DNA from 2 places in the Streptomyces sp. NPDC057565 genome. Region 2 is predicted to be linked to the other one. Evidence: predicted binding sites of a transcription regulator. Region 2 holds the regulator's gene; the other holds the start of a gene.

Region 1 (15,478 bases), on a different contig from region 2:
GTACGCGGCGCAGGTGCGGGACGAGTACGGCTTCGTCCCCGACGAAGCCTTCCGGGGCGGGCGTGCGGCCGTCCTGCGGCAGCTGCTCGGACTGCCGCGGCTGTTCCGTACGCCGCACGGGTTCGCCGAGTGGGAGCCGCGGGCCCGGCAGAACCTGCTGACGGAGCTGGAACTGCTCACCCGTTGAGACAGCAGACGGGATACCTCGATACGGGAATGCAACGGTCACGATCGCTGTTGGCAGCTGTCATGCCCGACTCTGCCGTTCGCCGCCGTACCCGCATGCCTCTGGCCGTATACATTCTGGGCCTCTCGGTCTTCGCCCTCGGCACGAGCGAGTTCATGCTCTCGGGGCTGCTGCCACCGATCGCCGACGACATGAACGTGTCGATCCCCCGGGCCGGGCTCCTCATATCCGCCTTCGCCATCGGCATGGTGATCGGCGCGCCCCTGTTGGCCGTGGCCACGCTCCGGCTCCCGCGCCGCACCACCCTCATCACACTGATCTCGGTCTTCGGCCTCGGGCAGGTCGCGGGTGCGCTCGCACCGACGTACGAGGTGCTCTTCGCCTCCCGCGTGGTGAGCGCCTTCGCGTGCGCCGGGTTCTGGGCGGTGGGAGCGGCGGTCGCCATCGCGACGGTGCCGGTGAACGCGCGTGCCAGAGCGATGGCCGTGATGATCGGCGGGCTGTCGATCGCGAACGTCCTCGGCGTACCGCTGGGGGCGTTCCTCGGTGAGAACCTCGGCTGGCGGTCGGCGTTCTGGGCGGTCGGCGCGGCGTCCGCCGTGGCGCTCGTCGGTGTCGCGACGCTCATCCCCCGCATCCCGCTCCCGGAGGAGAAGCCGCAGCTCAAGCGGGAGATGTCCATCTACCGCGACCGGCAGGTGTGGCTGTCGATCGTGATCACGGCGCTCGCGGCCGGCGGGGTCTTCTGCGCGTTCAGCTATCTGGCGCCGTTGCTGACGGATGTCGCCGGGCTGGATTCGGGGTGGGTACCGACGGTTCTCGCGCTGTTCGGGATCGGGGCGCTGGTCGGTACGACGATCGGCGGCCGGGTCGCGGACGCGCACCTCTTCGGGGTGCTGATGAGCGGTATCGCGGCCTCGACGGTCTTCCTGGTCGCGCTGGCGCTGTTCGCCTCGAACCAGGTCGCGGCGGTCGGGCTCGCGTTCCTGCTGGGCCTGTCGGCGTTCTACACGGCCCCGGCACTGAACGCCCGGATGTTCAACATCGCGGGCGCGGCCCCGACCCTGGCGGGCGCGACGACGACCGCCGCCTTCAACCTGGGAAACACGGGTGGCCCCTGGTTGGGCGGCACTGTGATCGACGCGGACTTCGGCTTCGAGGCGACGGCCTGGGCGGGCGCGGCGATGACGGTCCTGGCGCTGGTCGCCGTGGTGTTCTCGCTGCGACTGCACGGCGGAGGCAGGTCGCGCCGGGTGACCGGGTCGCCCGCCGCGATGTCGTCGCCGACGTCGGTCGACGTGGAAGCGGGGAGCTCCTCCGCCGCCTGAGCGGGGTGGCTTCGGCAGTCGGTTCAGCCGCCGGGCACCCAGCCGGGCGCCCGGCGGCCCTTGGGGCGCCGTAGTCCCGCCTCCGTGAGCCGGCGGACGAGCTCCTTGGAGCCGACCTCGCGGGCTCCGGCCCGCACCGCGTCCGCGTACCGCGTTTCCGGTACGTCGTAGTGGTCCCGCTCGAACGCCTGCGGCGGGCAGCCGATGGCGGCGGCGAACGCGTGCAGTTCGTCGAAGGACACGTCGCTGACCAGATGCGACCAGAGCCGACCGTGGCCCGGCCAGTCGGGCGGGTCGATATAGACCGTCACCGGCCCAGCACTCCGCTCAGCGCGCCCACGCGCGCCACCATCACGGTCGCCTTGGTGCAGACCCAGCGCGGGTCCGGGCCCAGCTCCGGTTCGACGTCGAGGGCGTGCGGGTCGCCCGCGTCGCACACGGGGCAGAGCGGCCAGCGGCCGTACCGCTCCAGCAGCGCGTCCTGGACGTCCTGGGCGACAAGGCCGACGACGTATTCCACGCCGTCCGGCCAGTGCTCGACCCACCAGCGCCGGTGCGTCACCGCGTCCTCGACGAGCGAGACGATCTCGGCCTCGGCGACACCGCCTGCGGCGAGATCGGCCATGACCAGGGCGCGGGCGGTGTGCAGCGCCTGCTCCAGGCGGTTCAGCTCCATGCAGCCATTGTCACCCCGAGTGCGGACAGGTCCTGCGTCCGGTTACCCGTCCCGTCCTCCGTTCCGTCAGAGGTCGGGACCAAAGGGGGTTGACGGACCGCAGGGTTGAAAATATCTTTCAAATGTGACCAATGACCTGAAGGAAAGTTTCAGCGGGGATGCGCCGCCCGCACCGGCCGCACTCGCGGCCAAGGTGCGGACGCTCGCGCCGTCCATGACGCGCTCCATGCAGCGGGTCGCCGAGGCCGTAGCCGGTGACCCGGCCGGCTGCGCCGCCCTGACGGTCACCGGTCTCGCCGAGCTCACCGGCACCAGCGAGGCGACCGTGGTCCGCACGGCCCGCCTCCTCGGCTACCCCGGCTACCGGGATCTGCGCCTCGCCCTCGCCGGGCTCGCCGCCCACCAGCAGTCCGGCCGCGCCCCCTCCGTCACGGCGGACATAGCCGTCGACGACCCGATCGCCGACGTGGTCGCGAAGCTCGCCTTCGACGAGCAGCAGACCCTCGCGGACACGGCCGCCGGACTCGACACGGTACAGCTCGGTGCCGCCGTCGCCGCCGCGTCGACCGCCCGCCGGATCGACATCTACGGTGTCGGCGCCTCCTCTCTCGTCGCCCAGGACCTGGGGCAGAAGCTGCTCCGTATCGGCCTGATCGCGCACGCGCACATGGACCCGCACCTGGCTGTCACCAACGCCGTGCAGCTCCGCTCCGGCGATGTGGCGATCGCGATCACCCACTCCGGTTCCACCGGTGACGTGATCGAACCGCTCCGGGTGGCGTTCGACCGGGGCGCGACGACGATCGCGATCACCGGCCGCCCCGACGGCCCGGTGACGCAGTACGCGGACCACGTGCTGACCACATCCACCGCCCGCGAGAGCGAGCTGCGCCCCGCCGCCATGTCGAGCCGGACGAGCCAGCTCCTCGTCGTGGACTGCCTGTTCATAGGGGTTGCCCAGCGGACGTACGAGACGGCAGCCCCGGCGCTCGCCGCCTCGTACGAGGCACTGGCCCACCGCCACACCCCCCGCACCCGCTGAACCGTACGAGCCACGAGTTCGAGAAAGCAGAGCCGCTCTCCATGACCTCCACCACCGACGCCAACGCCGCGACGCCCGATCAGCCCTCCGAGTACGGAGAGCTGCGCGCCGAACTCGCCACCCTCACCACCGAGGCGTTCCGGCCCGAGCTCGCCGAGATCGACCGGCTGGCCACGCTGGAGATTGCCCGGATCATGAACGGCGAGGACCAGTCCGTCCCCTCCGCCGTCGCCGCCCGGCTGCCCGAGATCTCCGCGGCGATCGACGGGGTCGCCGGACGCATGGCCCGCGGTGGCCGGCTGATCTACGCGGGCGCGGGCACCGCGGGCCGGCTCGGCGTCCTGGACGCCAGCGAGTGCCCGCCCACGTTCAACACCGACCCGTCCGAGGTGGTCGGTCTGATCGCGGGCGGCCCGTCCGCGATGGTCACAGCAGTCGAGGGCGCCGAGGACAGCAAGGAGCTGGCCGCCGCCGACCTCGACGGACTGGATCTCACCCCGGACGACACGGTGGTCGGCATCTCCGCCTCCGGCCGTACGCCGTACGCGATCGGAGCCGTCGAACACGCCCGCGCCAAGGGGGCGCTGACCATCGGCCTGTCCTGCAACGCGGACTCGGCGCTCGGCGCCGCGGCCGAGCACCCCATCGAGGTCGTCGTCGGCCCGGAGCTCCTCACCGGCTCGACCCGCCTGAAGGCCGGTACGGCGCAGAAGCTCGTCCTCAACATGCTGTCGACGATCACGATGATCCGACTCGGCAAGACGTACGGAAACCTCATGGTCGACGTCCGCGCCTCCAACGAGAAGCTGCGCGCCCGCTCCCGCCGGATCGTTTCCCTCGCCACCGGCGCCTCCGACACGGAGATCGAAGCCGCGCTCGCCGCCACCGACGGCGAGGTGAAGAACGCGATCCTCGCCATCCTCGGCCAGGTCGACGGTCCGACCGCCGCCACGCTCCTGTCCGCGTCCGACGGCCACCTCCGCGCCGCCCTCGCGGCCGCACCCCGCACCACCTGACCCCATCCGGGGCACCGCTCCGCACCCCCGCACAGCAAGGCACCACGCACCATGGCTACAGAAGACAAGAACCGCGCCACTGCCGCCGCGATCCTTCCGCTCGTTGGTGGCGCCTCGAACGTCAGCTCCGTCGTCCACTGCATGACCCGGCTCCGGCTGGGTCTGCGTGACCGCTCGCTCGTCGACGACGAGGCCCTGAAGGCGCTCCCCGCCGTCATGGGTGTGGTCGAGGACGACACGTACCAGATCGTCCTCGGCCCGGGCACCGTCGCCCGGGTCACCCCGGAGTTCGAGCAGCTGGTGGAGGAGGGCCGGGCAGCAGAACCGGTGCCCGCGCACACCACCACCACCGCGGACGAACTCGCCGCCCAGGGCGCCGCGATCAAGGCGGCCCGGAAGGCGAAGAACGCCACCCCGTTCAAGCTCTTCCTCCGGAAGATCGCGAATGTCTTCGTCCCGCTGATCCCGGCGCTCATCGGCTGCGGCATCATCGCCGGGCTCAACGGCCTGCTGGTGAACCTGGGCTGGCTGACCTCGGTCACCCCCGCCCTCGCCGCGATGGCGTCCGGCTTCATGGCGCTGATCGCCGTGTTCGTCGGCTACAACACGGCGAAGGAGTTCGGCGGCACGCCGATCCTCGGCGGTGCGGTCGCCGCGATCATCGTCTTCCCGGGCGTCGCGAACATCGAGGCGTTCGGCCAGAAGCTCTCCCCGGGCCAGGGCGGTGTGCTGGGCGCGCTCGGCGCGGCCGTCCTCGCGGTGTACGTGGAGAAGTGGTGCCGCCGCTGGGTCCCGGAGGCGCTGGACGTCCTGGTCACCCCGACGCTGACGGTGCTGGTCTCCGGCCTGGTGACGATCTTCGGCCTGATGTACGTGGCCGGCGAGGTCTCCACCGCCATCGGCGACTTCGCCAACTGGCTGCTCTCCAACGGTGGTGCGGGCGCAGGGCTGATCCTCGGCGGGTTCTTCCTTCCCCTGGTGATGCTGGGCCTGCACCAGGCGCTGATCCCGATCCACACCACTCTGATCGAGCAGCAGGGCTACACGGTCCTGCTCCCGATCCTCGCCATGGCGGGCGCGGGCCAGGTGGGCGCGGCCCTTGCGGTCTACCTCCGCCTCCCGCGCAACGAGTCGATCCGCAGGACGATCAAGTCGGCTCTCCCGGCGGGCCTGTTGGGCGTCGGCGAACCGCTGATCTACGGCGTCAGCCTCCCCCTCGGCCGCCCGTTCGTCACGGCATGCGTGGGCGGCGCGTTCGGCGGCGCGTTCGTCGGCCTCTTCAACCAGTTGGGCAGCGCGGTCGGTTCGACGGCGATCGGCCCGTCCGGCTGGGCCCTGTTCCCGCTCCTGGACGGCAACCACGGCCTCGGCACGACGATCGCGATCTACGCGGGCGGCCTGCTGGTCGGCTACCTGGCGGGCTTCGTCGCCACGTACTTCTTCGGCTTCAGCAAGGACCTGCTGGCGGAGTTCAACGTGTCGCAGGAACCGGCGGCTTCGACGGTCGCGGCGACGGGCATCCCGGCCGCCCCGACCACGGACCCGGCGCAGGAACCTGCCCGCGCCTGATCCCGTCACGCAAGGAGGGCGGCACCCGCACCGGGTGCCGCCCTTCACGCTTCTCAGGGCAGCCTCCCCTCCCGGTTGACCTCCCTGACCCTGGCCCGCAGCACATCCCCGGGCGACGCCGGCTGCACAGCCTCCGGCGGGCAGTCCCACTCCGCACCGCCGCCCGGCGGCCGCAGCTGTACGTACGGCCCGACGCACCCCATCACGCGCCCCACCCGCCCGTCCCGGGAGTCCACCGCGAACGACCCGGGCTCCGGCGTACACGGTTCGAGCCCCTCACTCGTCATGACCGGCCTCCCTGTTGCCCGTCCGTGCCGGCACAGCACTCAGCCGCAGCGCCGTATCGACGGTGCACCGCCCGAGGTCCACCAGCGGCGCGGGCTCGTTCCCTGCGCACGACACCGGATCGACCCGCAGCGACGGCAGCGTGAGCCCCACGCCCTTCAGCTCTTGCCTCAACTTCTCCACCGCGTCCTCCGCCTCCCCCACTCTTCCGGCAGCAACCCGTCATCGCCCTGTAGTGGTCATCCTGCACACCTTCCACGCTCAGTAACCGCAATGCACACCCAGCGTGTCCAACACGCGGCTAGCCCGGAAAGGGCGAAGAACCAACAACCGCCTGTGTTTCACAGGGAGTTGTCATGCGGAGGCCCAAGAAACTCGACCCGTCCTCCTCTCCGCGCGCCCCCCTCGGCGCCGAACTCCGGCACCGAAGGAACAAAGCCGGTCTCTCCCGGGAAGAAATCGGTCTCCCGCTCTTCGTCAGTGGCTCGTCCATCGGCCAACTGGAGTCCGGTACACGCCGGATGCAGATGGACCAGGCCCAGAAGTTCGACGAAAAATCCTGCGCGCGAACGGATTTTTCGTACGGAACTGCGTCGCCCTGAAGAAGTCGAAGTACCCGGATCACTTCGCGGAGGCGGCGGAGGCGGAAGCCGTCGCGAAGACCATCGAGGAGTACGCATCTCAGCTGACTCCCGGTCTGCTGCAGACGGAGGCGTACGCGCGAGCGGTGTTCCGCGCGTACCGGCCGACGGCGCCGGAGAACGTGATCGACGACCTGACCACGACGATCCGGCACAAGTCCTCGTACAGCGGTGCGAGCGGCGGCGACTGCCTCGAAGTGGCCACGTGGCGGAAGTCGACGTACAGCGGCGGCAGCGGCGGGGACCGTCTGGAAGTCGCCGACGGGCACCCCGGTGTGGTCCCTGCCCCCTTCTCCGTGTGCTTCCCGGGGCTCAAGCCACGGAGCCCGAGCGCCCTTTCCAAGGAATGGGTGGAGGGCTCCACCCCACCCACCCTCCCCAGCAGGGGTGTTCACTTTTCGTGACCGGCTTGCCGCACACGGCGCGAACGCTCTGGCGTTCCGATGAACGAACGACCCCCGTCGGTGCGGGAACACCGAACAGGGGTCTGACCACCAAGATCGAAGAAGGCGATCCAATGGCTTCGAGCCAGTTTGGTGCCGCCTCGCACGCACCGCACGTACCGCCCCACCCGATGGCCGATCCGGGCTACGGCAAGCGGTCTGCACACGACCAACAACCCCGTACCGCGTATGATTTCGCACATCTTCCGCCGCGCGAGGCCGCTTTCGCCGCCCATGTCGACCGGCTGCCGGACGGCGCCGACATCTCCGTGAAGACGCTGGCCACCGTGCTGCCGTACGGGCAGTGCGCGCTGCGGACCGCGCTGAACAACCTCCAGCGGGCCGGGCATCTGCGCCGGGGCAGCGAGCACCTCATCGGCTCGGGCGGCGCACGCTGGGTGACGCGTACGTCCTTCTCCCGCACGCCGCGCGACGACGACCGGTGGGCGGCGTTCACCAGCGGCGACGCACCGCCGGAACAGCAACGGCCGACCCGCTCACGGGCGTTCGTCCTGCTCGCCGCGCTCGGCCGCACCCTCACCCGCACCGAAAGCGGGGGCACGCCGGTGGGAAGGAGGCGACGCCATGACCCCCAGCATCGCCGACCGCCCCGACATGCCCATCGAGGACTTCGTGGAGCGTCAGCGCCGCCGCGGACATGGCATCGGCCCCCTGGACCCGTGCAGGTCCAGGGGGCCGATGTACGACCGAACTACCGATCCGTCAGGATCAGAAGTCCATGTCACCGCCCGGCATGCCGCCCGGAGCGGCCGCAGCGGCCTTCTCCGGCTTGTCGGCGATGACGGCCTCGGTGGTCAGGAACAGCGCGGCGATCGACGCGGCGTTCTGCAGAGCGGAGCGCGTGACCTTCGCCGGGTCGAGAATGCCCTCGGCGATCATGTCGACGTACTCGCCGGACGCGGCGTTCAGGCCGTGACCGATCGGCAGGTTGCGCACCTTCTCGACGACGACGCCACCCTCGAGACCACCGTTGACGGCGATCTGCTTGAGCGGGGCCTCCAGCGCCAGCTTGACGGCGTTGGCACCGGTCGCCTCGTCACCCGAGAGCTCCAGCTTCTCGAAGACGGCGGAAGCCTGCAGCAGCGCGACGCCACCACCGGCGACAATGCCCTCCTCGACGGCCGCCTTCGCGTTGCGAACGGCGTCCTCGATGCGGTGCTTGCGCTCCTTGAGCTCGACCTCGGTGGCGGCACCGGCCTTGATGACCGCCACGCCGCCGGCCAGCTTCGCCAGGCGCTCCTGGAGCTTCTCGCGGTCGTAGTCCGAGTCGGAGTTCTCGATCTCGGCACGGATCTGGTTGACGCGACCCTGAACCTGGTCGGTGTCACCGGCGCCGTCGACGATCGTCGTCTCGTCCTTGGTGATGACGACCTTGCGGGCACGGCCCAGCAGGTCCAGGCCGGCGTTCTCGAGCTTGAGACCGACCTCCTCGGAGATGACGGTGCCACCGGTGAGGATGGCGATGTCGCCGAGCATGGCCTTGCGGCGGTCACCGAAGCCCGGGGCCTTGACGGCGACGGACTTGAAGGTGCCACGGATCTTGTTGACGACCAGGGTCGACAGGGCCTCGCCCTCGACGTCCTCGGCGATGATCAGCAGCGGCTTGCCGGACTGCATGACCTTCTCCAGCAGCGGAAGGAGGTCCTTCACGTTGCTGACCTTGGAGTTGACGATCAGGATGTACGGGTCGTCCAGGGACGACTCCATGCGCTCCATGTCGGTGGCGAAGTACGCCGAGATGTAGCCCTTGTCGAAGCGCATACCCTCGGTGAGCTCCAGCTCCAGACCGAAGGTCTGGGACTCCTCGACGGTGATGACGCCTTCCTTGCCGACCTTGTCCATCGCCTCGGCGATGAGCTCGCCGATCTGGGTGTCGGCGGCGGAGATGGAGGCCGTCGAAGCGATCTGCTCCTTGGTCTCCACGTCCTTGGCCTGCTCCAGCAGAGCGGCGGAGACGGCCTCGACGGCCTTCTCGATGCCTCGCTTGAGGGCCATCGGGTTGGCACCCGCGGCGACGTTGCGCAGGCCCTCACGGACGAGCGCCTGGGCGAGAACGGTGGCGGTGGTCGTACCGTCGCCGGCGACGTCGTCCGTCTTCTTGGCGACTTCCTTGACCAGCTCGGCGCCGATCTTCTCGTACGGGTCCTCGAGCTCGATCTCCTTGGCGATGGAAACACCATCGTTGGTGATCGTGGGCGCGCCCCACTTCTTCTCGAGGACGACGTTGCGGCCCTTGGGGCCAAGGGTGACCTTGACGGCGTCGGCGAGCTGGTTCATCCCGCGCTCGAGACCGCGCCGTGCCTCCTCGTCGAACGCGATGATCTTGGCCATGTGAAGTGGTCCTCCCGGACAGGGGTGGATTTCTCCGGACCGAGTGGCGCCCGCGACGGACGGCCTGCGCGCCCGGTGGTTCCTTGCCCCACCAAGCTTGCGGGCCTCACCGGCCCGGTCCAAGTTCTGTCACTCTCACCTGGAGAGTGCTAACGCCAATGATTAGCACTCGACCCCCCCGAGTGCAAGCGCCCCCGGCGGTTGCGGACAACCCGGAAGCCGGGCGACGGCGCGCGGAGTGCCGGGGGGCGCGACGGGCGGGGGCACGCACGAAGGGCCCGCCCCCCGGTGGGTACGGGCCCTTCGTGCGTGAGTGGTGTCGTTGGCCGACCGCGCCGAGCTCAGCCGACGGCGAGCTTGACCATGTCCGCCTGCGGCCCCTTCTGGCCCTGCGAGATCTCGAATTCAACTCGCTGACCCTCTTCGAGGGTGCGGTACCCGTCCATCTGGATCGCGCTGTAGTGGACGAAAACATCCGCACCACCGTCGACCGCGATGAAGCCGTACCCCTTCTCCGCGTTGAACCACTTGACGGTGCCCTGAGCCATGCCTAACTCCCCTATTACTGGCCCCTGCACAGGACCGCACTTCGCGGACCCGGGTCAGAACTCACCCTCCGACAGGAGAGGGTGCGTGCGCCGGAACGCGTCGACCGCGGCCGAATGTATCTGCCCAACTGCCCTCTGCAACAGGTCAATCGGACGAGAATTCTGGGCAGCGCCGAACGCCCGAATATGGGGAATTTATGTGATTCCAGGGCAAGTCGGGCCGGACAAAGGCCACTTACGGCGCAAGGAGTTGGAACACTTTGGCTGCATCTTGTCGCGGGCGGGCGCATTCTCATATGCGGTCGGCACGGGCAGCGGAGGGGACTTCCCAACTCTACCGCGCTCAACCATGCAGAATTGCCCCCTCCGCTCAGCTCGCAGAGGGGGCAATTCCGGTAACGCTGCGGAGTCGGCCGCAGAGGCCGACTACACGTCAGCAGCCGCCCGCGACCGCCGGGATGATGGAGATGCCCGCGCCGTCCGGGGTCACCGTCTCCAGACCGCCTTCGAAGCGCACGTCGTCGTCGTTGACGTACACGTTCACGAAGCGGCGGAGCTTGCCCTGGTCGTCCAGGACACGCGCGGCGATGCCCGGGTGGTTCTGCTCCAGCGATTCGATGACCTGGGAGAGGGTCGAGCCCTCGGCCGGGACCTCGGCCTGGCCGCCCGTGTAGGTGCGCAGGATGGTGGGGATACGGACCTTGACGCTCATGTGGGTGCCTTCCTTACGTCTCGGGTGGTCGGGTCAGCCGTTGGCGAGGCCGGCGTCGCGGAACGCGTCCAGGCTGGGCCGGATGGTCGCGGTCGGGCCGGTCGTCGGGGCGACCGCGTCCAGAGTCTTCAGACCGTCACCGGTGTTCAGGACGACCGTGGTGAGCGTCGGGTCCAGCAGACCCGCCTCGATCAGCTTCCTCGTCACGCCGACCGTCACCCCGCCCGCCGTCTCGGCGAAGATGCCCTCGGTGCGGGCCAGCAGCTTGATCGCGTCGACGATCTGTTCGTCGTTGACGTCCTCGACCGCGCCGCCGGTGCGGCGGGCGATGTCCAGGACGTACGGACCGTCGGCCGGATTGCCGATCGCCAGGGACTTGGCGATCGTGTTCGGCTTCTGCGGGCGCACGACGTCGTGACCGGCCTTGAAGGCCGTGGAGACCGGGGAGCAGCCCTCGGCCTGGGCGCCGAAGATCTTGTACGGCTTGTCCTCGACGAGACCGAGCTTGATCAGCTCCTGAAGACCCTTGTCGATCTTCGTGAGCTGCGAGCCGGACGCGATCGGGATGACGAGCTGGTCGGGCAGCTGCCAGCCGAGCTGTTCGCAGATCTCGTAGGCGAGCGTCTTGGAACCCTCGCCGTAGTACGGGCGCAGGTTGACGTTGACGAAGCCCCAGCCCTCACCGAGCGGGTCGCCGATGAGCTCCGAGCAGAAGCGGTTGACGTCGTCGTAGTTGCCCTCGATGCCGACCAGCTCACCGCCGTACACCGCGGCCATGACGACCTTGCCCTGCTCCAGGTCGTGCGGGATGAACACGCAGGACCGGAAGCCGGCCCGGGCGGCGGCCGCGCCCACCGCACCGGCGAGGTTGCCGGTGGAGGAGCAGGAGAGGGTGGTGAAACCGAAGGCGCGGGCGGCCTCGACGGCGATCGCGACGACGCGGTCCTTGAAGGAGTGCGTCGGGTTGCCGGAGTCGTCCTTGACGTACAGCCCGCCGGTGACGCCCAGCTCACGGGCGAGGTTGTCGGCCTTGACCAGCTTGGTGAAACCGGGGTTGATGTTGGGCTTGTCCGCGACATCGGCGGGGACGGGCAGCAGCGGCGCGTAGCGCCAGATGTTGTTCGGTCCGGCCTCGATGCGCTTCTTCAGCTCGTCCGGGGAGCCGCTCGGCAGGTCGTACGCCACTTCGAGCGGCCCGAAACAGGACGCGCAGGCGAAAAGGGGACCGAGCTCGAAACGCTCTCCGCACTCGCGGCAGGAGAGTGCCGCTGCGGGGCCGAGGTCGACGGCGTCGGTGGAAGAATCGGTGCTTACTGCAACAGTCTGCGCAGCCATGATGGCGAGGCCCTTTCTCCTCATCTTCCTCGCGGCGCATTTCGCCACGAGCCGGAATTGGCACCTTCCCCACCTGACCTCGCGGTCGGCGGGAGGGTTGCCGGGACTTCAACGGGCCGTTCCCTCAGTCCCTCTGGATGAGCGCTATGGCACTGGATCATCGACCCAGGCATTTATTGGCGGAGGACCCCGACATGCGCCGGTCATCCGCGTTGTTCAAGACTGTAACCGAAGCATCGGACGGTTGAGATAGTCGTCCGAACCGCGAGATGGATCACATACAGGGAGTATCGACCGTGCTGGAAGAGGTCGAACGCTGGCTGGCCAGGCGTTCCTGGTCGGCAGCCGACCGCCCGTTGGACCGGCTCGTCGCCGCCAAGGGCCGGGACCCGCGGCGCGGGAGCGTGAGCGTGGTGCTGCCCGCCCTGAACGAGGAGGCGACGGTCGGCGCCATCGTCGAGACGATCCGGGTCGAGCTGATGGAGAAGGTGCCGCTGGTCGACGAGCTGCTGGTGATCGACTCCGGCTCGACGGACGGCACGGCGGAAGTCGCCCGGAAGGCGGGCGCCCGAGTGGTGCACCGCGACGCGATACTCCCGCGCATGCCCGCGCTCCCCGGCAAGGGCGAGGTCCTGTGGCGCTCGCTCCTGGTCACCAGCGGTGACATCGTCTGCTTCATAGACGCCGACCTGAGGGACTTCTCCGCCGACTTCGTCTCCGGCATCGTCGGCCCGCTGCTCACCGACCCCGGGGTGCAGTTCGTCAAGGCGATGTACGACCGCCCCCTGGGCGACACCGCGGGTCAGGGCGGCCGCGTCACGGAACTGGTGGCCCGCCCGCTGCTCAATCTGCACTGGCCACAGCTGGCCGGCTTCGTCCAGCCGCTCGGCGGTGAATACGCGGTACGGCGCTCGCTCCTGGAGCGGCTTCCGTTCCCCGTCGGCTACGGAGTGGAACTCGGCCTGCTGGTGGACGCCCTGCACACCGTCGGGCTGGACGCGCTGGCGCAGGTCGACGTGGGGGTGCGCAGACACCGCCACCAGGACGGCCAGGCGCTGGGACGGATGGCTGCGGCGATCTATCGCACCGCTCAACTCCGACTTTCCCGAGGTCACTTGGTACGTCCGGCCCTGACCCAGTTCGAGCGCGGCGAGGACGGCTTCGTACCGCGCACCCATCCGGTGGACACGGAGGAGCGGCCCCCGATGTGCGAGATCACGGAGTACGTTTCACGCCGCGCGGCCTGACGCGGCCTGACTTCGCACGTTTGGGTGGTTCGCGATCGGGCTAGATTCCGCAACATGGTCTCCGAGCACGCGGTCACGTCGGCTGCCCAGGTACTCGTCGCGTCCAACCGCGGCCCCGTCTCGTACGCGCTGCGCGCGGACGGTTCGATCGGCGCCAGACGGGGCGGCGGCGGGCTCGTCTCCGGCCTGAGCGCGGTCGAGGACAAGCTGTGGGTCTGCGCGGCGCTCGGCGACGGGGACAGGGCGGCGGTCCGGCACAAGATCGCCGAGCCGGGCGTACGGATGCTCGACATCGACGCCGACGTCCACGCCGACGCCTACAACGGCATCGCGAACTCGGTGCTCTGGTTCGTCCACCACATGCTGTACCAGACACCGCTGGATCCGGTCTTCGACGCGGAGTTCCGCCGGCAGTGGGCGTCATTCGAAACGTACAACCTGGCCTTCGCGCAGGCGCTCGCCGAGGAGGCCGGCGAGGGCGCCGCGGTGCTGGTGCAGGACTACCACCTGGCGCTGGTCCCGGGCATGCTCCGCGAGCTGCGGCCCGACCTGCGGATCGGCCACTTCTCGCACACCCCGTGGGCCCCGGTCGACTACTTCCGGCTGCTGCCCGACGACATCGCGGAGCAGCTGCTGCGCGGCATGCTCGGCGCGGACCGGGCGGGCTTCCTGACCCGGCGGTGGGCGGACGCGTTCATCGGCTGCTGCACGGAGATCCTGGGCGGCACGGGCCGGACGAGGATCGGCGTGCACGGTCTGGGCGCGGACGCGGACTTCCTGCGCCGCCGCGCACACGAGGCGGACGTGGACGAGCGGATGGCGGTGCTGCGGGAGCAGGTGGGCGGCACCGGCCGGAAGACGATCGTGCGGGTGGACCGTACGGAGCTGTCCAAGAACATCGTGCGCGGGCTGCTGGCGTACCGGGAGCTGCTGAGCACCCGCCCGCAGTGGCGCGAGCGGGTGGTGCATGTGGCGTTCGCGTACCCGTCGCGGCAGGACCTGACGGTGTACCGGGAGTACACGGCCGAGGTGCAGAGGCTGGCGGACGACATCAACTCGGCGTACGGGACACCCGATTGGACCCCGGTCCTGCTCCATGTGAACGACGACTTCGCGCGCTCGCTGGGGGCGTACCGGCTGGCGGACGTGGCGCTCGTCAACCCGATCCGCGACGGCATGAACCTCGTCGCCAAGGAGGTCCCGGTGGTCTCCGACGCGGGCTGCGCGCTGGTGCTGTCACGGGAGGCGGGGGCGTACGAGGAGCTGGGCGCCGACGCGATCGTGGTCAACCCCTACGACGTGTCCGCGACGGCGGCCGCCCTGCACGAGGCTCTGACGATGCCGGACGGGGAACGGGCTGAGCGCTCGAAGCGGCTGGCCGCTGCGGCGACGGCGCTGCCGCCGCAGCAGTGGTTCCTGGAGCAGCTGGAGGCGCTGCGGCAGGGGTGACGCGCCCGTCACACCTCGATGGGACCCGACCGGAGGCGGTGCGCCAAGGCCGAGAGAAACTCCACGACGGCTCCCGGTCCCGGCAGCAACAGGTCGGCGCGTTCGGCCAGTTCGGGTACTTCGGCGCTGCCGCTGCAGACCAGTAGGCCCGGGATGCCGTCGGGGCCCTCGGCGCGGAGCTTCTCCACGGCCGCGTAGGCCGCGAGGTCGCCCAGGTCGTCGCCGGCGAAGAGAACGGACTCGGCGTCCGTCTCCCGGACGAACTCCGTGAGCGCCACACCCTTGTCCATGCCGGGCGGTCGCAGCTCCAGGACGAGACGGCCCGGTTCGACGATCAGCCCGTGCCGGGCGGCGAGCGCACCGAGCGGGCCGCGCAGCGCGTCGAACGCGGCCTGCGGGTCGGCGGCACGGCGGGTGTGGACCGCGAGCGCCCGGCCCTTCTCCTCGATCCAGGTACCGCGCCAGGAGGCGAACCGTTCGAGCAGGCCGGGAAGTTCGGCGCGGACTGCGGCGACGCCCGGGTGCGGGGCGGGGGCGTGGACGGCGCCGGAGACGGCGTCCCAGCGTTCGGCGCCGTAGTGGCCGAGAACGACGAGGTGGTCAAGGCCCGGGACCCCGGCGAAGCCGCCGTGCCGGACCGCGACGTCG
Region 2 (15,478 bases):
ACATCGATCACCCTAGGCCGCGGTCGTGCTCCGGGGAACGGGGTTGGCCGGAGTCCGCCCCCGTCCGCGTGTCGGATGCACTCACTTGCCCTGGGCATACTCGGTCACCGTGACGGTCACGGTGACGGTCGGCCGGGCGCCGCCGCCACCGCCCGTCGGCGGTGTCACGCCGCCGGTCGAGGGGGCGGCGTCACAGTTCCCGAGCACATCGGCCCGCAGGACGGTCCTGTCGCCGACCTTCCCGGTCAAGTCCCCCCGCACACAAACCCCGTTGACCTCCTTCGTGACCTTGCCGACGAGCGTGACGTCCTTTCCGCCCGCGGTCCGGCCGCGGCAGTCGACGTGCGCCACCTGCCGCACGGACGCGGACGGCGACGGCGAGGACCGCGTCGTACCGCCGCCCTCGACCTCGGCCGTGCAGTTCAGCCACCGCACATCGACCCCTTTGCGCTCCAGCGCCTCGGTGCCCGCTCGGTCGGTGGTCAGGGCGACGGACGCGGAGTTCAACCCGTCGATCGGCTCACAGGCGGCGGCCCCCGCAACCGCCGCACCGACGAGGCACAGTACGGCCGGAATGCGATGGGTCCGGCCGCGACCCCATGGACTCGATGCCCTCAATGTCCCCATACGTGGCAGCGTCCCACCACTCCCCCATGGTGCGGTAGACCGCTTGCAGCCACACCGGGCATGCTGTATACGGTCGTTACGCCCAGCGGCCGGTGCGTCCCAGCAGCAGCGCCGTCGCCGCGGTGCCCGCCGTCGAGGTGCGCAGGACGCTCCGGCCGAGCCGGCAGGTCCGGGCGCCCGCCTCGGCGAAGGTCGCCAGTTCCTCGGGCGACACACCGCCCTCCGGGCCCACGACCAGGATGATCTCGCCCCCTGCGGGCAGTCCGACGGTGGCCAGCGGCTCGCTGTCGTACCCCCGGTCCTCGTGCAGGACGGCGGCGAAGTCGGCTGTGGCCAGAAGTGCGGCAACCTGTTTGGTCGTCAGCGCGTCCGTCACTTCCGGGAATCGCACCCGGCGCGACTGCTTGCCCGCCTCGCGGGCCGTGGTCCGCCACTTCGCGAGGGCCTTGAGACCGCGGTCGCCCTTCCACTGGGTGATGCAGCGCGAAGCCTGCCACGGCACGATCGCGTCGACGCCCGTCTCCGTCATCGTCTCGACGGCGACCTCGCCGCGGTCGCCCTTGGGGAGCGCCTGGACCACGGTGATGCGGGGCGTGGGACGGGGCTCCTCGTGGACCGTGCAGAGGTCCGTCACCACCAGCCGGTCCTTGCCCTCGGTGGCCCGCACGATCCCTTCCGTCCACCGGCCGTGACCGTCCGTCAGGACGACGTTCTCACCGGCCTGCAGCCGCTTGACCGAAACGGCATGCCGCCCCTCGGGGCCGTCCAGGACGAACTCGGGCCCGGCGGGGACCTGTTCGACGACGAAGACCGGTGCGGTCACTGCGTGCTCCTTGTGCTCAGTGCCGCTTGTGCGGCGTCCAGTTCTTCGGCGAGCAGCTCGACCAGCCGACCGGCCGGCAGCTCGCGCGCCATGCGGTGGCCCTGGCCCGCCCACAGGGCCATGCCCTGCGCGTCCCCGGCCTTGGCCGCGGCCTTGCGCAGCCCGCTGGTGACATGGTGCACCTGCGGGTAGGCGGCGGGGGCGTACGGGCCGTGCTCGCGCACGAAGCGGTTGACGAGGCCGCGGGCGGGGCGCCCGGAGAACGCCCGGGTCAGGGCCGTCCCTACGAACAGCGGGTTGGTCAGCGCCTGCTTGTGCAGCAGATGGGCGCCGGACTCGGGGCAGACCAGGAATGCCGTGCCGAGCTGCGCCGCCTCCGCGCCCGCCGCGACGACCGCCGCGATCTGGGAGCCGCGCATGATGCCGCCGGACGCGATGAGCGGCAGCTGGACGGTCTCCCGGACCTGGGCCACCAGGGAGAGCAGCCCCGTGCCGGTGTCGTCGGTCTGCGGGTCGTCGCGATGGGTGGACTGGTGGCCGCCCGCCTCGACGCCCTGGACACAGATCGCGTCGGCGCCCGCCCACTGGGCGGCTTGGGCCTCCTCGGACGAGGTGACCGTCACGACGGTGTACGTACCGACTCCGGCGAGCGCGTCGAGGGCGTCGCGGGTGGGGCAGCCGAACGTGAAGGAGACCACCGGAACGGGGTCCTCCAGGAGGATCGCGAGTTTGGCCTCGTAGCCGTCGTCACCGCTGGAGTCCGGGTCGCCGAGCGGGGTCTCGTACCAGGCGGCCTCACCGGCGAGCTGGTGCCGGTACACCTCGACGGCGCTCGGGTCGGCGAGGTTCGGCTGCGGCATGAAGAGGTTGACGCCGAACGGCTGGCCGGTCATTCTGCGCAGCTGTTTGATCTCGTTGTACATGCCGTCCGCCGTCTTGTACCCGGCGGCCAGGAAGCCGAGCCCACCGGCTTCGGCAACGGCCGACACGAGCTGCGGACAGGACACGCCGCCCGCCATCGGGGCCTGCACGACCGGATACCGGTAGAGATCGGTCAACGCGGATGACATGACCGCATCGTGTCACGTCCGGTGCACCCTGCCGAATCAGCCACGGCACGGCCGGAGCGGTATACGCGGAACGCCGTAGCGCCCGCCGGTCCGGGGACGGGCGGGCGCTACAGCGCAAGGGAAAAGCGGGGTGCGGACGGTCCTCAGCGACCGTTGAACGCATCCTTGAGGCGGGAGAAGAGTCCCTGCTGCCCTGGCTGGAACTGACCGGTGGGCCGCTCCTCGCCACGCAGCTTCGCCAGCTCCCGCAGCAGCCGCTCCTGCTCCGGGTCCAGCTTCGACGGGGTCGTCACCTCGACGTGCACGATCAGGTCGCCGCGTCCGCCGCCCCGCAGATGCGTGATGCCGCGGCCGTGCAGCGGGACCGACTGGCCGGACTGGGTGCCCGGCCGGATGTCGACCTCCTCCAGACCGTCGAGCGTCTCCAGCGGCACCTTCGTGCCGAGCGCGCCCGCCGTCATGGGGATGGTGACCGTGCAGTGCAGATCGTCGCCGCGTCGCTGGAACACCGGGTGCGGCAGCTCATGGATCTCGACGTACAGGTCGCCGGCCGGTCCGCCACCGGGGCCGACCTCGCCCTCGCCCGCGAGCTGGATGCGGGTGCCGTTGTCGACACCGGAGGGGATCTTCACGGTGAGCGTGCGCCGCGAACGGATGCGGCCGTCGCCGGCGCACTCCGGGCACGGCGTCGGCACGACCGTACCGAAGCCCTGGCACTGCGGGCAGGGCCGCGAGGTCATGACCTGGCCGAGGAACGACCGGGTGACCTGGGAGACCTCGCCGCGGCCGCGACACATGTCACAGGTCTGGGCGGAGGTGCCGGGTGCGGCGCCCTCGCCGCTGCAGGTCGTACAGACGACGGCCGTGTCGACCTGGATGTCCTTGGTGGTACCGAACGCCGCCTCGGCGAGATCGATCTCCAGCCGGATCATTGCGTCCTGGCCTCGCCGGGTGCGCGACCGCGGTCCGCGCTGCGACGCCGTGCCGAAGAACGCGTCCATGATGTCGGAGAAGTTGCCGAAGCCACCCTGTCCGAATCCGCCCGCGCCACCGCCGCCGGAGGCGGACAGCGGGTCACCGCCGAGGTCGTAGACCTGCTTCTTCTGCGGGTCCGACAACACCTCGTAGGCGGCGTTGATCTCCTTGAACCGCTCCTGGGTCTTCGGATCGGGGTTGACATCCGGATGCAGCTCGCGTGCGAGCCGCCGGAAGGCCTTCTTGATCTCGTCCTGAGATGCGTCGCGGCGCACGCCGAGAACGGCGTAGTAGTCCGTGGCCACTTACGACTCCGCCAGGATCTGTCCGACGTAACGTGCCACTGCGCGTACCGCTCCCATCGTTCCGGGGTAGTCCATGCGGGTCGGTCCGACCACGCCGAGTTTGGCGACTGCCTCGTCGCCCGAACCGTAGCCGACCGCGACGACGGACGTGGAGTTGAGCCCCTCGTGGGCGTTCTCGTGCCCGATACGTACGGTCATGCCCGAGTCCTTGGCCTCGCCGAGCAGCTTCAGCAGCACGACCTGCTCCTCCAGCGCCTCCAGCACCGGCCGGATCATCAGAGGGAAGTCGTGCCCGAAGCGGGTGAGGTTGGAGGTGCCGCCGATCATCAGCCGCTCCTCCGTCTCCTCGACGAGGGTTTCGAGCAGGGTGGAGAGCACGGTGGACACGGTTCCCCGGTCCTCGCTCTCGAAGGATTCCGGCAGGTCCTGCACCAGCTGCGGGACGTCCGAGAACCGGCGTCCCACGACCCGGCTGTTGAGCCGGGCCCGCAGATCGGCCAGAGAGGTCTCACCGAACGGCGCGGGACAGTCGATCATGCGCTGTTCGACCCGGCCGGTGTCCGTGATCAGCACGAGCATCAGCCGGGCGGGCGCCAGCGACAGCAGTTCCACATGCCGCACCGTGGACCGGGTCAGCGAGGGGTACTGCACGACGGCGACCTGCCGGGTCAGCTGCGCGAGCAGCCGTACGGTGCGGCCCACGACGTCGTCGAGGTCGACCGCACCGTCGAGGAAGTTCTGGATGGCCCTGCGCTCCGGCGACGACAGGGGCTTGACCCCTGCGAGCTTGTCGACGAAGAGCCGGTAGCCCTTGTCCGTCGGGATGCGACCCGCGCTGGTGTGGGGCTGGGCGATGAAACCCTCGTCCTCCAGCACAGCCATGTCGTTGCGGACGGTGGCCGGGGAGACCCCCAGCTTGTGCCGCTCGGTGAGCGCCTTGGAGCCGACGGGCTCCTCGGTGCCGACATAGTCCTGGACGATGGCGCGCAGCACTTCGAGTCTGCGTTCGCTGAGCATGGCGCACACCTCCAGCTGTGTTTCCTCGGTGGTTCTGGTCGATCTCCGGCGATTCCTGGCACTCGATGCGTACGAGTGCCAGCGATCCCCCGCCAGTGTACGGCGGCCGGGTGGGGCCCTAGCAAGGGCGACCGGCCACGCTACCCCGAGACTGTGCAGGTCGTTGCCGATAGCGTCTCCGCATGGACGCGTCTTGGGAAGACTTCGGCTGGGAGCGACTGGGCAACGGTGTGGGCCGTCGGAGGCTCCCCGGGTGGGATGCCACGGTCGCACTGGTGGTCGGAGCGGAGGCGGTCCTGCTCTTCGACACGGGATCGACGCTGCGCGAAGGGGTGGAGATACGGACCCAGGTGCAGGCCATGACCGGCCGGAGGGTGACGCATATCGCACTCAGTCACCCTCATTTCGACCATGTGCTCGGCACCGCGGCATTCGCCGGGGCCGAGGTGTACGGCGCGATCGGCACGGCCGCTCTCCTGACCGGCAGTGCGGACGAGTTGTACGCCGACGCGGTACGCCAGGGGGTGTCCGAGGAGGACGCGGCGCAGGCGGCGGAAGTCCTGGTGGCACCGCACCACCAGGTGTGCGACGCATGGACGCTCGACCTGGGCGGCGGCCGCCAGGTGCTGCTGGCGAACGTGGGCCCCGCCCACAGCGGCCACGATCTCGTCGCCCTCGTGCCCGGCTCCCCGGCCGTGGTCCTCTGCGGCGACCTGGTCGAGGAGTCGGGCGAACCGCAGGCGGGCCCGGACGCGATCCCGTCGCGCTGGCCGGCCGCGCTGGACCGGCTGCTGGCGCTGGGCGGCGAGGACGCCATTTACGTACCCGGGCACGGGGCCGTCGTGGACGCGGCGTTCGTACGGGCACAACGCGACCGGCTGTCCGCAGCCTTCGGCGTGTCGTGACCGGTTCCCGTCCTATCGTCGTCCGATGCGCAGCTACCACCCGGACCTGACCCCGCCCTGGAAGAAGTCCGCTCCCGTCCCCGAGGTCCCCGCCGAGCCCGATCTGGTCGTGGAGGAGGTCTCCACCGGATTCTGCGGTGCGGTGATCCGCTGCGAGAAGACGGCGCAGGGCCCGACGGTGACCCTGGAGGACCGTTTCGGCAAGCATCGGGTGTTCCCGATGGAACCGCGCGGCTTCCGCCTGGAGGGCCGCGTCATCACCCTCGTACGCCCCTCGGCGACCGGCCCGGCCCGCCCCGCCCGCACGGCCTCCGGTTCCGTGGCGGTCCCCGGGGCGCGGGCCCGGGTGGCGCGGGCGGGCCGGATCTACGTGGAGGGCAGGCACGACGCGGAGTTGGTCGAACGGGTCTGGGGCGACGACCTGCGCATCGAGGGTGTGGTGGTGGAGTACCTGGAAGGCATCGACGACCTCCCGTCCATCGTCCGCTCGTTCGCGCCCGGCCCGGATGCGCGACTGGGCGTCCTGGTCGACCACCTGGTCCCCGGCTCCAAGGAGTCGAGGATCGCGGCCGAGGTCACCGACGCGAACGTGCTGGTGGTGGGCCACCCGTACATCGACATCTGGGAGGCGGTGAAGCCGGCGTCGGTGGGCATCGACTCCTGGCCGGTGGTGCCCCGCGGCCTGGACTGGAAGACGGGCGTGTGCCGGTCTCTCGGCTGGCCGGAGAACACGGGCGCCGCGTGGCAGCGCATCCTGTCGACGGTCCGCTCGTACAAGGACCTGGAGCCGGCGCTGCTGGGCTCGGTGGAACACCTGATCGACTTCGTGACGGCGCCTGCCTAGTGCCCGTCCGGCGACCGACGACCGGGGGCCGGGGTGGAGCCCCCGGTTCCGGGAAGGGGTGGGCAGGGGGATCAGGCCCGCCGCAAGCGCACCCGTACCCCCGCGCCCCCTCAGTCCACCAGGTCCCTGACCACCGCATCCGCGAGCAACCGCCCCCGCAGAGTCAGCACCGCCCGCCCCTCCGCATAGGGCGCCGCCTCCAGCAGCCCGTCTTCCACCGCGCGCCCCGCCGCTGCCAGTCCGGCGGGCGCCAGCAGCGACAGCGGACACCCGTCGACCAGCCGCAGCTCCAGCAGAATCCGCTCGACCCGCCGGTCCTCCGCCGACAGGATCTCCCGCCCCGCGCCGGGCGACCGCCCCTCCGCGAGCGCCTGCGCGTACGCGCCGGGATGCTTCACGTTCCACCAGCGCACCCCGCCCACATGGCTGTGCGCACCCGGCCCGGCCCCCCACCAGTCGGCGCCCCGCCAGTACAGCTCGTTGTGCAGGCACCGTCCCTCCACCGTCCGGGCCCAGTTCGACACCTCGTACCAGGAGAAGCCGGCCGCGGCCATGGCCTCGTCAGCGATCAGATACCGGTCGGCGTGGACGTCGTCGTCCGTCATCGGAACCTCGCCGCGCCGGATCCGCCGCGCCAGCTGCGTGCCCTCCTCGACGATCAGCGCGTACGCGGACACATGGTCCGGCCCCGCTCCGATCGCCGCGTCCAGCGAGGCCCGCCAGTCGTCGTCGGACTCCCCGGGCGTGCCGTAGATCAGGTCGAGATTGACGTGCTCGAAGCCCGCCTCCCGGGCCTCGGCGACACACGCCTCGGGCCGCCCCGGCGTATGCGTACGGTCGAGGATCTTCAGCACGTGCTGCCGGGCACTCTGCATCCCGAACGAGATCCGGTTGAAGCCGCCTTCCCGCAGCTCCGCCAGATACGCCGGGTCGACCGACTCCGGATTGGCCTCGGTGGTGATCTCGGCGTCGTCGGCGAGCCCGAACTCGTCACGGATCGCCGCCAGCATCCGTACGAGATCCCCGGCGGCCAGCAGCGTGGGCGTACCACCGCCGACGAACACCGTACGGACCGGTCGCGGGTCGTCGCCGAGCACCTTGCGGGCCTGGCGGACCTCGCCGATCAGATGGGCGGCGTAGTTGTCACGCGAGGCCAGCGCACCGCCCGACCCCCGCAGCTCGGTCGCCGTGTACGTGTTGAAGTCGCAGTACCCGCAGCGCGTGGCGCAGTACGGCACATGCAGGTAGAAACCGAGCGGCCGGTCGGCGGCGCCTTCCAGGGCATGACGGGGCAGCGCCCCGTCGTCGGGCACGGGCTCACCATCGGGCAGTACGGAAGGCATACCGTCCATTGTCACTCGTCGCCGGTCGTACCCCGCCCGCGCTCACCGGGCCTGCAGGACCACCAGCGCCAGATCGTCGTCCGGCGGGCGCTCGGCGAACTCGTGAACGGCGCGTTTGATCCGGTCCGCGATCCCCTCCGCGGTCAGCCCGGCGCACCCGGCCAGCGCCCGGGCGAGACCGTCCCCGTCGTCGAACATCGCCGGCCCGGAGCGCCGCTCCGTGACCCCGTCCGTGACGCAGAGCAGGCTGTCCCCCGGCGCCAGGTCGAAGCTCTGGCTCTCGTATGCGACGTCCTCGACGACCCCGAGCAGCACCTGCGGCTCGGCGGCGGTCCGCACGGTGCCGTCGGGCCGCAGCAGCAGCGGCAGCGGATGGCCCGCGCTGGCGAGCGTGCAGCGCACCCCGCCACCGGGCAGCGGCACCATTTCCCCGTACAGCAGGGAGAGGAACCGGGGCTGCCCGCCGTCCGGCAGCTGCGGACCGTCCTCCCGCAGATGCTGGCCGCCCTCCGCCAGATGCTGCCCGCCGGCGGCCGCGACCATGAGCGCGGCGGCCTCGGCGGCCTCCATCGCGTCGTCGAGAAGCAGCCGGTTGAGCCGGTCCAGCACCTCACCGACGCGGAACCCCTCCCGGGCCAGCAGCCGCAGCCAGGGCCGGGCGAGACCGGTGACGACGGCGGCCTCGGGGCCGCTGCCCTGCACATCGCCGAGGATGAAGCACCAGCGGTCGCCGGGGCACGAGAAAATGTCGTAGAAGTCACCACCGACGACACCGTCGTCACTGGGCTCGTACACCAGTGAGCTGGTGACGCCGGGGATGTCGGCGACCTTGCTGGGCAGCAGTCCGCGCTGCAGGATGCGGCTGATGGTGGCCTGCCGGGTGTACGCGCGAGCGGCGCCGACGGCGAGGCCGACGCGGCGCACGAAGTCCTCGATCAGCGCGGTCACCCCGTCGGGGACGCGGGCGATGCCCTCCCGCCCCAGGAGTACGGCTCCGAGCGTGCGGCCGCCGGCGGTTATGCGAAAGGCGAGCGCGGCCCCCGCACGTCCGCTGGAGCGCTCGTCGGCGCCCGGGCCGGTCCCGTCCTCGTCGGCACCGGGCCACGGCATGGAGACGGGCCCGGTGCCCACCCGCTCCGGCAACCGGATCGGGTCCTGTTCCAACACGGGGCGCAGCTGCTCGGTCTCGGCCTCGTCACGGTGCCAGACGCTCGCGAGCCGGGGGACGGCAGCGGGCCCGCCGTTCTCCGGCTCCAGCCAGATCGCGCACCAGTCGGCGAGTCTGGGCACCAGTAACTGCCCGGCGAGCGCCGCCACGATGTCCTCGTCGAGCTGACCGGCAAGCAGGTCGGAGGCCTCGGCGAGGAACGAGAGCGCACCGCGGCCCGCCCAGTCCGCGTCGTCGCGCAGAGCGCGCCGGGAGGTGGGGGCGAGCAGTTCGGCGGTGCGCAGCCCGCCCCGGAGTTCCGGCTCGGCGGCCGGCTCGGGCAGCGCGGTCCAGTCGTCGACGGGCAGACGGGCCCAGACGGTCTTGAGGCCGGTGCGGTACGTGATGCCCCAGCGTTCGGCAAGTGCGGCGACGACCTGCAGCCCGCGCCCGCCCTCGGCCGGGTCGTCCGGGTCCGCCGCGGGCACCGGGTCAGGGCGATCGCTGTGTACGGAACGGGTGGGGTGGTGGTCGGCGATCTCCAGCACCAGGGCTGCGGCCTCGTCCCCGGCCGCTTCCTCCAGCCGGAAGAGGAGTTCGACGGCGGTCCCGGCGTGCACGACGGCATTGGTGACGAGCTCATCGGCGACGATCAACGCGTCGTCGGCCAGCCGGTCGCTGAAGCCCACGGCCGCGGGCAGCCCGAGCCCGGTCCACTCGGCAAGAGCGGACCGGACGAACCGGCGCGCGGCGGCCGGCGCGAGGAGGTTCCCCGGCAGGCTCGTCCGGGCGACCGGCCGCGCGTCCGCCCGCCCGACGTGGGTATCGGGACGCTGAACAGAGTCCCGTTGCAAGGGAATGGGCCCCATGGCGCCGCTCCTGACCTGTTCTCGCACGGCCTGTTTCGCGCCGTATGCCGCTGACGACACGGACAGAGTGACAGACCGGCCCTCCCCAGAAGCACCGAGTTACCGAAGTGGGATGGGAGGAGAAGACGCAGGAACCACGATCAGGAACGGGGATCAGGAACAGCGGTGCGGACGGGGCAGTCCGCACCGCCCGCACCACGGGCCGTGCCTACGCCTCGCGGGCACCCACGTACATCTCGTCGATGAGGCTCTTGTACGCGCGCTCGACGACCGGCCGCTTGAGCTTGAGGCTCGGCGTCAGCTCGCCGTGCTCGACGTCGAGGTCGCGCGGCAGCAGCCGGAACTGCTTGATGGTCTGCCAGCGCTGCAACCCCCCGTTGAGCCGCTTCACATAGCCGTCGATGAGCTCCACGGCCTGCGGGGACGCGACCACGTCGGCGTACGACTTGCCCGCCAGGCCGTTCTCGGAGGCCCAGCCGAGGATGGTCGGCTCGTCGAGGGCGATCAGGGCGGTGCAGTAGTTACGGTCCGCGCCGTGCACCAGGATGTTGGAGACGAACGGGCACACCGCCTTGAACTGTCCCTCGACCTCCGCCGGGGCGACGTACTTGCCGCCCGACGTCTTGATCAGGTCCTTCTTGCGGTCGGTGATCCGCAGGTAGCCGTCCACCGAGAGCTCGCCGATGTCACCGCTGTGCAGCCAGCCGTCGGCCTCCAGCACCTCGGCGGTCTTCTCCGGCTGGCGGTGATAGCCCTGCATGATGCCGGGGCCGCGCAGCATGATCTCGCCGTCGTCCGCGATCCGTACCTCGGTGCCGGGGAGCGGCTTGCCGACCGTGCCCGTGCGATAGGCCTCGCCCGGGTTGACGAAGGAGGCGGCGCTGGACTCGGTGAGCCCGTAGCCCTCAAGGATGTGAATGCCGGCGCCGGCGAAGAAGTAGCCGATCTCGGGGGCGAGCGCCGCGGAGCCGGAGACACAGGCGCGGAGCCGACCACCGAAGGCCTCGCGGATCTTGGCGAAGACCAGGGCGTCGGCGACCTTGTGCTTGGCGCCGAGGCCGAACGGGACCGAGACCGTGCCGGTACGCCGGAAGTTGTCCTGGGACACCTTCGCGTACTCGCGTGCGACCCCGGCCGCCCACTGGAAGATCTTGTACTTGGCGCCGCCACCGGCCCGCGCCTTGGACGCGACCCCGTTGTAGACCTTCTCGAAGATACGGGGCACAGCGGCCATGTACGTCGGCTGGACCACCGGCAGATTCTCGATGATCTTGTCGATCCGGCCGTCGACGGCGGTGACATGGCCGACCTCGATCTGGCCCGAGGTGAGGACCTTGCCGAAGACGTGCGCGAGCGGCAGCCAGAGGTACTGGACGTCGTCCTCGGTGATCAGGCCGGTCGCCACCGTGGCCTTGGCCATGTACGACCAGTTGTCGTGCGGCAGCCGCACGCCCTTGGGGCGGCCGGTGGTGCCCGAGGTGTAGATCAGGGTGGCCAGCTGGTCGGCGGTGATCGCGTCGACCCGCTCCTTGACCGCGCCCGGGTTCTCCGCCAGGAGCTCGGCGCCGCGGGCCTCCAGATCGGCCAGCGAGAGCACCCAGCCCTCGGGGTCGGCCGCGTCGGGCTCGACGCCGTCCGGGTCGATGACGACGACATGGGCGAGGTTCGGCAGGTCCGCGCGGCACTCGCGGGCCTTGGCCAGCTGGCCGGCGTCCTCGGCGATCAGCACCCGGCTCTCGGAGTCGGCAAGGATGAACGACGATTCCTCGGCGTTCGTCGACGGGTAGATCGTGGTCGTCGCGGCGCCCGCGCACATCACACCGAGGTCGGCGAGGATCCACTCGACGCGGGTGGCGGAGGAGAGCGCGATCCGCTCCTCCGGCTCCACCCCCAGACCGATGAGCCCTGCGGCGATCGCGTACACGCGGTCCGCGGCCTGTGCCCAGCTCAGCGACTTCCATTCGTCGGCGCCCTGTCCGGTGGCCGAGGGGACCGGGTAGCGGTAGGCCTCGCCGTCCGGAGTGGCCGCAACGCGGTCGATGAAGAGGGTCGCCACGGAGGGCGGTCGGTTATCGATCAGGGTCTGTGTGTCGCTCACGACATCCTCCGGGCCTGCGGCAGTGCTTCACGACCGGTTGTTTGGTTGCTGCGTGCTGCTGCTTGATCCTGCTTGGGTGCGTCCGTCTGCGTGCTGATCCTGCGTGTGTGATTCCGCTTGTTTAACTCGTGAGTAACTACGAGCCGTGATCAGGGTAGAGCGCGCACGTCCGCCGCGTAAGAGGCAATCGGACGCCGCTTCATAACAAACGGACCCCCACGCCGCAGGGTGCTGCGACGCAAGGGTCCGTTGGGGCTACCACCGAGTAGGGGCAGCGGGGCTCAAGCCGGGCAGAAGCGGAAATCCGGCGGGAACTACTTCTTGCCCTTGCCCTCCCCGCCCGACTCGTCGGTGGACAGCACGGCGATGAAGGCCTCCTGAGGCACCTCCACATTGCCGACCATCTTCATCCGCTTCTTGCCTTCCTTCTGCTTCTCCAGCAGCTTCCGCTTACGGGAGATGTCACCGCCGTAGCACTTGGCGAGGACGTCCTTGCGGATGGCGCGGACGGTCTCACGGGCGATGACCCGGGAGCCGATGGCCGCCTGGATCGGCACCTCGAAGTTCTGCCGCGGGATGAGCTCGCGCAGCTTGGCGACGAGCCGCACGCCGTACGCGTACGCCTTGTCCTTGTGCGTGACCGCGGAGAACGCGTCGACCTTGTCGCCGTGCAGCAGGATGTCGACCTTGACGAGCTGGGCGGACTGCTCGCCGGTGGGCTCGTAGTCGAGCGAGGCGTAACCCCGCGTCTTGGACTTCAGCTGGTCGAAGAAGTCGAAGACGATCTCGGCGAGCGGCAGGGTGTAGCGGATCTCGACCCGGTCCTCGGAGAGGTAGTCCATGCCGAGCAGGGTGCCGCGCCGGTTCTGGCAGAGCTCCATGATCGAGCCGATGAACTCGCTGGGCGCGAGGATCGTGGCGCGCACGACGGGCTCGTGCACCTTGTCGATCTTGCCCTCGGGGAACTCGCTCGGGTTGGTGACGATGTGCTCGCTGCCGTCCTCCATGTCCACGCGGTAGACCACGTTGGGGGCGGTGGCGATCAGGTCGAGACCGAACTCGCGCTCCAGGCGCTCGCGGATCACGTCGAGGTGGAGCAGACCGAGGAAGCCGACGCGGAAGCCGAAGCCGAGGGCCGCGGAGGTCTCCGGCTCGTACACCAGGGCGGCGTCGTTGAGCTGGAGCTTGTCGAGGGCCTCGCGCAGGTCGGGGTAGTCCGAGCCGTCGAGCGGGTACAGCCCCGAGAACACCATCGGCTTGGGGTCCTTGTAGCCGCCCAGCGCCTCGGTCGCGCCCTTGTTCAGGGAGGTGATCGTGTCACCGACCTTGGACTGCCGGACGTCCTTCACACCGGTGATGATGTAGCCGACTTCGCCCACACCGAGACCGTCGGCCGGGGTCATCTCCGGGGAGGAGACACCGATCTCCAGCAGCTCGTGGGTGGCGCCGGTGGACATCATCTTGATGCGCTCGCGCTTGTTGAGCTGGCCGTCGACGACACGGACGTACGTGACGACACCGCGGTACGAGTCGTAGACCGAGTCGAAGATCATCGCGCGGGCGGGCGCGTCGGCCTTGCCGACGGGCGCCGGGACGTCCCTGACCACCCGGTCCAGCAGGGCGTCCACACCGATGCCGGTCTTCGCGGAAACCTTGAGGACGTCCTCGGGCTGGCAGCCGATGAGGTTGGCAAGCTCCTCGGAGAACTTCTCCGGCTGCGCGGCCGGCAGGTCGATCTTGTTGAGCACCGGAACGATGGTGAGGTCGTTCTCCATCGCCAGGTAGAGGTTGGCCAGCGTCTGGGCCTCGATGCCCTGCGCGGCGTCGACCAGCAGGATCGTGCCCTCGCAGGCGGCGAGCGAGCGGGAGACCTCGTACGTGAAGTCCACGTGGCCCGGCGTGTCGATCATGTTGAGGACATGGGTGCTGCCCTGGCCGTCGCCCGTGGTGGGCGCCCAGGGCAGACGTACCGCCTGGGACTTGATGGTGATGCCGCGCTCGCGCTCGATGTCCATCCGGTCGAGGTACTGAGCGCGCATCTGCCGCTGGTCGACCACACCCGTCAGCTGAAGCATCCGGTCGGCAAGGGTCGACTTGCCGTGGTCGATGTGCGCGATGATGCAGAAGTTGCGGATCAGCGCCGGGTCGGTACGGCTCGGCTCGGGCACGTGGATAGGAGTCGCGGGCACGCAGGGTCCTGATTCTTGAGACGCCGAACGCCGTGTCTCGGGTCGATGTCGGGTCGGTCGGATCGTTACGTAGCTTCCATCGTCCCACGCCCGCGGGGCAGAGACCGGTTTGGGCCGGTAGGAGCGCGGCTGGTACCGTTGACAGCTGTGCTTCGTGGCCCTTTCGGGCGGCGGGGCGCACATCGAAGATCCAACGAACCTGAAAAGGCTCTTTCGTGGCGAACATCAAGTCCCAGATCAAGCGGAACAAGACGAACGAGAAGGCGCGCCTGCGCAACAAGGCCGTCAAGTCCTCGCTCAAGACCGCGATCCGCAAGGCCCGTGAGGCTGCCGCTGCGGGCGACGTCGAGAAGGCCACCACGGCCGTTCGCGACGCTTCGCGCGCGCTCGACAAGGCTGTCTCGAAGGGCGTCATCCACAAGAACGCCGCCGCCAACAAGAAGTCGGCGCTGGCCTCCAAGGTTGCCGCCCTCCAGGGCTGAGCTTTCTGATGTAACCGCCGGAACGGACCAGCGGGCCCTCTCTCCCGCCCCTGCCCGGCCCCCGCGCCGCACACCGAACCTGCGTTCGCCACGCGGGTGCGGCGCACCAAGCGTGAAACCGAGGCCCCGACCATCGCCCTCCCCAGAGCGACAGCCGGGGCCTTCGGCATGCCCTGTCGCAAGGCGGCCCCGAAGTCCTTGGACTAGCGCCGCCCGGCCCGCGCTGCCCGCGCAACAGCGACCACGGCCTTCTCCAGGGCGTACTCGGGGTCGTCCCCGCCGCCCTTCACGCCCGCATCCGCGTCCGCGACCGCCCGCAGAGCCGCCGCCACCCCGTCCGGCGTCCACCCCCGCATCTGCTGCCGCACCCGGTCGATCTTCCACGGCGGCATGCCCAGTTCACGGGCGAGATCCGCAGGCCGGCCGCCGCGCGCCGCGGACAGCTTGCCGATCGCCCGTACGCCCTGCGCCAGCGCACTGGTGATCAGCACCGGCGCCACCCCGGTCGACAGCGACCAGCGCAGTGCCTCCAGCGCCTCCGCGGCCCGCCCCTCCACCGCCCGGTCGGCGACCGCGAAACTGGACGCCTCCGCACGACCGGTGTAGTAGCGCCCGACGACCGCCTCGTCGATCGTGCCCTCGACATCCGCAACCAGCTGCGACACCGCGCTCGCCAGCTCCCGCAGATCGCTGCCGATGGAGTCGACGAGCGCCTGGCACGCCTCGGGGCTCGCGGAACGCCCCAGCGCCCGGAACTCCGACCGGACGAACGAGAGCCGCTCGG

What was found. Region 2 encodes HrcA, which represses chaperone genes, less so after heat shock. Its sites were predicted from a motif close to TTNGCACTCNGNNNNNCNGAGTGCNAA; they were not measured.
Positions count from the first base shown of each region.
Region 1: the regulator HrcA is predicted to act here: its motif matches at 9,702-9,728, upstream of groL (chaperonin GroEL).

Region 1 is NZ_JBHVFU010000046.1:25,635-41,112, reverse strand. It holds gene ACFU8W_RS40215 (hypothetical protein) at 1-187, shown strand, start outside; gene ACFU8W_RS40210 (Cmx/CmrA family chloramphenicol efflux MFS transporter) at 283-1,515, shown strand; gene ACFU8W_RS40205 (DUF4031 domain-containing protein) at 1,539-1,826, opposite strand; gene ACFU8W_RS40200 (hypothetical protein) at 1,823-2,191, opposite strand; gene ACFU8W_RS40195 (MurR/RpiR family transcriptional regulator) at 2,316-3,233, shown strand; gene murQ (N-acetylmuramic acid 6-phosphate etherase) at 3,275-4,249, shown strand; gene ACFU8W_RS40185 (PTS transporter subunit EIIC) at 4,301-5,818, shown strand; gene ACFU8W_RS40180 (hypothetical protein) at 5,872-6,105, opposite strand; gene ACFU8W_RS40175 (hypothetical protein) at 6,095-6,286, opposite strand; partial or broken gene ACFU8W_RS40170 (Scr1 family TA system antitoxin-like transcriptional regulator) at 6,460-6,881, shown strand; gene ACFU8W_RS40165 (DUF397 domain-containing protein) at 6,867-7,148, shown strand; partial or broken gene ACFU8W_RS40160 (hypothetical protein) at 7,319-7,723, shown strand; gene groL (chaperonin GroEL) at 7,917-9,539, opposite strand; gene ACFU8W_RS40150 (cold-shock protein) at 9,881-10,087, opposite strand; gene ACFU8W_RS40145 (MoaD/ThiS family protein) at 10,521-10,799, opposite strand; gene thrC (threonine synthase) at 10,833-12,134, opposite strand; SAM riboswitch class I at 12,152-12,278, opposite strand; gene ACFU8W_RS40135 (glucosyl-3-phosphoglycerate synthase) at 12,431-13,381, shown strand; gene ACFU8W_RS40130 (trehalose-6-phosphate synthase) at 13,436-14,830, shown strand; gene otsB (trehalose-phosphatase) at 14,839-15,478, opposite strand, start outside.
Region 2 is NZ_JBHVFU010000004.1:155,969-171,446, forward strand. It holds gene ACFU8W_RS10785 (S41 family peptidase) at 1-2, opposite strand, end outside; gene ACFU8W_RS10790 (hypothetical protein) at 82-507, opposite strand; gene ACFU8W_RS10795 (16S rRNA (uracil(1498)-N(3))-methyltransferase) at 704-1,450, opposite strand; gene ACFU8W_RS10800 (nitronate monooxygenase) at 1,447-2,520, opposite strand; gene dnaJ (molecular chaperone DnaJ) at 2,664-3,800, opposite strand; gene hrcA (heat-inducible transcriptional repressor HrcA) at 3,801-4,817, opposite strand; gene ACFU8W_RS10815 (MBL fold metallo-hydrolase) at 5,000-5,722, shown strand; gene ACFU8W_RS10820 (DUF3097 domain-containing protein) at 5,748-6,566, shown strand; gene hemW (radical SAM family heme chaperone HemW) at 6,677-7,909, opposite strand; gene ACFU8W_RS10830 (SpoIIE family protein phosphatase) at 7,952-9,925, opposite strand; gene ACFU8W_RS10835 (AMP-dependent synthetase/ligase) at 10,134-12,023, opposite strand; gene lepA (translation elongation factor 4) at 12,338-14,212, opposite strand; gene rpsT (30S ribosomal protein S20) at 14,428-14,694, shown strand; gene holA (DNA polymerase III subunit delta) at 14,898-15,478, opposite strand, start outside.